2 regions of the Streptomyces venezuelae genome follow, and region 2 is predicted to be linked to the other one. Evidence: riboswitches for the same ligand, from Rfam matches in the RefSeq annotation. Region 2 holds a riboswitch; the other holds the start of a gene.
The links. A riboswitch is a leader RNA that binds a small molecule or an ion and turns the genes downstream of it on or off. The one in region 2 is predicted to bind cobalamin.
Positions count from the first base shown of each region.

Region 1: it holds a riboswitch for cobalamin, as region 2 does, so the genes downstream of both, DEJ47_RS25740 (ribonucleoside-diphosphate reductase subunit alpha) here and cobN (cobaltochelatase subunit CobN) in region 2, are expected to answer to the same signal.

Region 1 covers NZ_CP029193.1:5,511,552-5,514,000, reverse strand. The annotation lists gene mctP (monocarboxylate uptake permease MctP) at 1-548, shown strand, start outside; cobalamin riboswitch at 677-813, shown strand; gene DEJ47_RS25740 (ribonucleoside-diphosphate reductase subunit alpha) at 949-2,449, shown strand, end outside.
Region 2 covers NZ_CP029193.1:6,353,860-6,356,308, reverse strand. The annotation lists gene DEJ47_RS29250 (cobalamin biosynthesis protein CobG) at 1-906, opposite strand, end outside; cobalamin riboswitch at 1,024-1,162, shown strand; gene cobN (cobaltochelatase subunit CobN) at 1,196-2,449, shown strand, end outside.

The DNA of each region.
Region 1 (2,449 bases), 840 kb from region 2:
ACCTCTTCACCAGGAACATCTACAAGGACTTCATCAAGCCGGACGCGACGCCCGCGCAGGAGACCAAGGTCTCCAAGCTGGTCTCGCTCCTGGTGAAGGTCGGCGCGCTCGCCTTCGTCCTCACCATGGACAAGACGGTCGCGATCAACTTCCAGTTGCTCGGCGGCATCTGGATCCTGCAGACGATGCCCGCGCTCGTCGGCGGCCTCTTCACACGGTGGTTCCACCGCTGGGCGCTGCTCGCCGGCTGGGCGGTCGGCATGGTCTACGGAACGGTCGCCGCGTACGGCGTCGCGTCGCCGACGCAGAAGCACTTCGGCGGCTCGTCCGACGAGATCCCCGGCATCGGCGAGATCGGCTACATCGGCCTCACCGCGTTCGTCCTGAACGTCGTCGTGACCGTGGTCATGACCTTCGTCCTGAAGGCCCTGAACGCCCCCGAGGGCATCGACGAGACGTCACCCGGGGACTACACGGCGGACGTCGGCGACCCCGGCGTCATCGAGGAACTGCCCCCGGCCACGGCGGGAGCGCCGGGCGGGCACTGACCCTTCCCGCGTACGACGCCACGTACGACATGCGGGCCGCCGGAGCACTCCGGCGGCCCGTTCTCGTACTCCCGGACCTCGTACTCCCCGGCACAAGAGACACAAGATATGGGGCTGCCACCCGGGGCCAGCACAAGATGTATGCTCGTGCTCGCTGTCGCCGCAGGGGAATCCGGTGCAAGTCCGGAACTGTCCCGCAACGGTAGACGTGTACGCATTTGTCGTACGCGGAGTCCGAAGACCTGCCGGCAGTGCACCCGTGCCGTCCGGCCCGGGTGCCGACCGTCCGGGCCTCGTGGAATGGGCCGGTGGACGCGGTACGCCGCCCTGGCCCTGCCCGGGTGCGCCCGTGTGTGCCATCCCCTCCCCTGGCCCAGAGCCGAGCGAGGGAGAGCTCCACGTGACCATCGCGCCTGCCGAACCTGCGTCAGCGCCGGTATCGCAGCCCACCGACAGCACCGCGGGTACCGACGCGCCGGGGACCGCGCTGCTGCGCACCCTGACCGACCTCACCGCCGACCTCCCCGACGCCGACCCCGGCAGGGTCGCCGCCGCCGCGCTGCGCGGCCGCTCGGCGCGGGCCGACGAGGCGGAGCTGCGGACCCTCGCCACCGAGGCGGCCGCGGGGCTCATCTCCGAGGACCCCGCGTACTCGAAGCTCGCCGCCAGGCTGCTCACGCTCTCCATCGCCGCCGAGGCCGCCTCCCAGGGCGTGCGCTCCTTCACCGAGTCGATCGCCGTCGGGCACCGCGAGGGCCTGATCGCCGACCGCACCGCCGACTTCGTGGCCGCCCACGCGGCCCGCCTCGACGCGCTCGTGGACGCCGCACTCGCCGACGGCGCCGACTTCCGCTTCGGCTACTTCGGCCTGCGCACCCTGCACAGCCGCTACCTGCTGCGCCACCCGATCACCCGGCAGGTCATCGAGACCCCGCAGCACTTCATGCTGCGCGTGGCGAGCGGCCTCGCGGAAGACGAGAGCGTTCGCGCCGTCGACGAGGTCGCCGCGCTGTACGGCCTGATGAGCCGCCTCGACTACCTGCCGTCCTCGCCCACGCTCTTCAACTCCGGCACCCGCCACCCGCAGATGTCGTCCTGCTACCTCCTGGACTCCCCGCAGGACGAGCTCGACTCCATCTACGACCGCTACCACCAGGTCGCGCGGCTCTCCAAGCACGCGGGTGGCATCGGGCTCTCGTACTCCCGCATCCGCTCCCGCGGTTCGCTGATCCGCGGGACGAACGGGCACTCCAACGGCATCGTGCCGTTCCTGAAGACGCTGGACGCCTCGGTCGCCGCCGTGAACCAGGGCGGGCGGCGCAAGGGCGCGGCCGCGGTCTACCTGGAGACCTGGCACTCCGACATCGAGGAGTTCCTGGAGCTGCGCGACAACACCGGTGAGGACGCGCGCCGCACCCACAACCTGAACCTGGCGCACTGGATCCCCGACGAGTTCATGCGCCGGGTCGCCGCCGACCAGGAGTGGTCGCTGTTCTCGCCCTCCGACGTGCCCGAGCTCGTCGACCTGTGGGGCGAGGAGTTCGACGCCGCCTACCGCAGGGCGGAGGCCGCCGGACTCGCGCGGAAGACCATGTCGGCCCGGGACCTGTACGGCCGCATGATGCGCACCCTCGCGCAGACCGGCAACGGCTGGATGACCTTCAAGGACGCCGCCAACCGCACCGCCAACCAGACGGCGGAGCCCGGCCACACCGTCCACTCCTCCAACCTCTGCACGGAGATCCTGGAGGTGACGGACGACGGGGAGACCGCCGTCTGCAACCTCGGCTCGGTGAACCTCGGCGCGTTCGTCGAGAACGGCGGCATCGACTGGGAACGGCTCGACGAGACCGTCCGCACCGCCGTCACCTTCCTCGACCGCGTCGTCGACATCAACTTCT
Region 2 (2,449 bases):
ACCCGGACCACGGGGCACCGCCCCGCCACCCGAGCCACCGGACGCCACCGGGGCACCAAAGGCCACCGGACCACCGGACACCGCCGTGCCGTCGAAAGCCACCGGACCACCCGGACCACCGGATGCCCCCGGACCACCGGACACCGCCAGACCCCCCGGCCCCTCGCCCTCCGGCCCGATCCGTGCGGCGTCAACCCTCGCCGCCTCCAGCGCCCCGCCCAGGTCGACGGTCTGCCCGGTCGGGAGTTCGGTCACGCGCCACGCCCCGTTCCCCGCGGCGTCCGCCGCCGCGAGGAACGCCTTCGCCGCGGCGAGCGCCGCGCGCGGGGCGTCGGCCGCGGCGACCCGGAACGACACGCTGCCCATCCCGACCACCGCCGTCCCGCCCGATTCTGCGATCAAGGTCACATCGCCGCCGAGGCCCGCCACGTCTCCCCGTCCGTCGTCCAGGGCGAACAGGAAGCGGCCGGAAAGTCGGGGCGTCCAGTCCTCCGCGCAGAGGAGTCCGTCCAGCTCACGGGCCCACAACTGGACGTCGGCGTGGCCGGTTCCGTCCGTTCCCGCGAGGGGGGACGCCACCACGTTCCGGACGCGTTCGTGGCGCTCGGAGGGGAGCAGGCCCGCGTCCGCGAGCAGCGCGGAGAGTTCGCCGGCGCACGCGTCGCCGAGGCCGCGCAGCTCGATGTTGCCGCGGGAGGTGACGCTGAGGTTGCCGTCGGCCAGACGCTCCGCCGCGGCCTCCAGAGCCAGCACCTGACGGGACGTCAAGATGCCTCCGGGCAGGCGGAGTCGGGCCAGGAGGCCGTCGTCGGCGCGGTGCAGGCGGAGGGCTCCGGGGCAGGCGTCGCCCCGGTCACGTATGAGGGATTCGCCCTGATCTGGGGATGGTGCTGGGGTGGGCGGCATGGCGGCGAGCATACCCACGCGGATCCGGCCGGTCCTCTCCCGAGACAGGTCGTCCTGGCAGGTGGCCGCACCGCCGACCGCGGGCAGGACTTACTATGCAGGCGGCGGACCGCCAGGTCCGTCGACGCCAGCGACGGCGTGGGTCCAACAGGACCCGAGGGAGGAAGCCCGGTGCGAATCCGGCGCGGTCCCGCCACTGTGAGCCCCACCCGCGTGGGGCGAGCCAGGAACTCCTGCCGTCCATACGACCACCCGGGGCGCGGACACCCCGAGGAAGGCCTGCGCCCGCATGCTTCTGCTGTTGTCGACCTCCGACACCGACCTGCTCAGCGCCCGCGCGGCGGGAGGCCCGGTCGACTACCGGTTCGCCAACCCGTCCCGCCTCGACCTCGCGGAGCTGCCCGCCCTGCTCGACGGCGTCGACCTCGTCGTCGTACGTCTCCTCGGCGGCGTCCGCGCCTGGCAGGACGGCCTCGACCAGCTCATCGCCACCGGCCTCCCCGTGGTCGTGCTCACCGGCGAACAGGCACCCGACGCCCAGCTCATGGCCTCCTCGACCGTGCCCGTCGGCATCGCCGCCGAGGCGCACGCGTACCTCGCGCACGGCGGCCCCGCGAACCTGGACCAGCTGGCCCGCTTCCTCTCCGACACCGTGCTGCTCACCGGCCACGGCTTCGAGCCGCCCGCGGCCGCCCCGTCATGGGGCCCGCTGGAGCGCACCGCCCGCACCGGCGTCGACGGCCCGACGGTCGCCGTGCTCTACTACCGCGCCCACCACATGAGCGGCAACACCGCGTTCGTGGACGCGCTGTGCGGGGCGATCGAGGACGCGGGCGCCCGCGCGCTGCCGCTGTACGTGGCCTCGCTGCGCGCCCCGGAGCCCGAGCTGATCGACGAGCTGCGCGCCGCCGACACCATCGTGACCACCGTCCTCGCGGCGGGCGGCACCAAGCCCGCCGAGGCCTCCGCGGGCGGCGACGACGAGTCGTGGGACGCGGGCGCGCTGACCGGCCTCGACGTGCCGATCCTCCAGGCGCTGTGCCTGACCGGGTCGCGCTCCGCCTGGGAGGAGAACGACGAGGGCGTCTCGCCGCTGGACGCCGCGAGCCAGATCGCGGTGCCGGAGTTCGACGGCCGCCTCATCACCGTCCCCTTCTCCTTCAAGGAGATCGACGAGGACGGCCTTCCGGCATACGTCGCCGACGCCGAGCGCGCGGCCCGCGTCGCCGGGATCGCCGTACGCCACGCACGCCTCAGGCACATCCCGGCCGCCGACAAGCGCCTCGCCCTGGTGCTCTCCGCGTACCCGACGAAGCACTCCCGCATCGGCAACGCGGTCGGCCTCGACACCCCGGCGTCCGCCGTGCGGCTGCTGCGCAGGCTGCGCGCCGAGGGGTACGACTTCGGCCCCGAGGCCGACATCCCCGGCCTGGTCTCCGGCGACGGCGACGAGCTGATCCGCGCGCTCATCGACGCGGGCGGCCACGACCAGGACTGGCTCACCGAGGAGCAGCTCGCCGCCAACCCGGTGCGCATCCCGGCC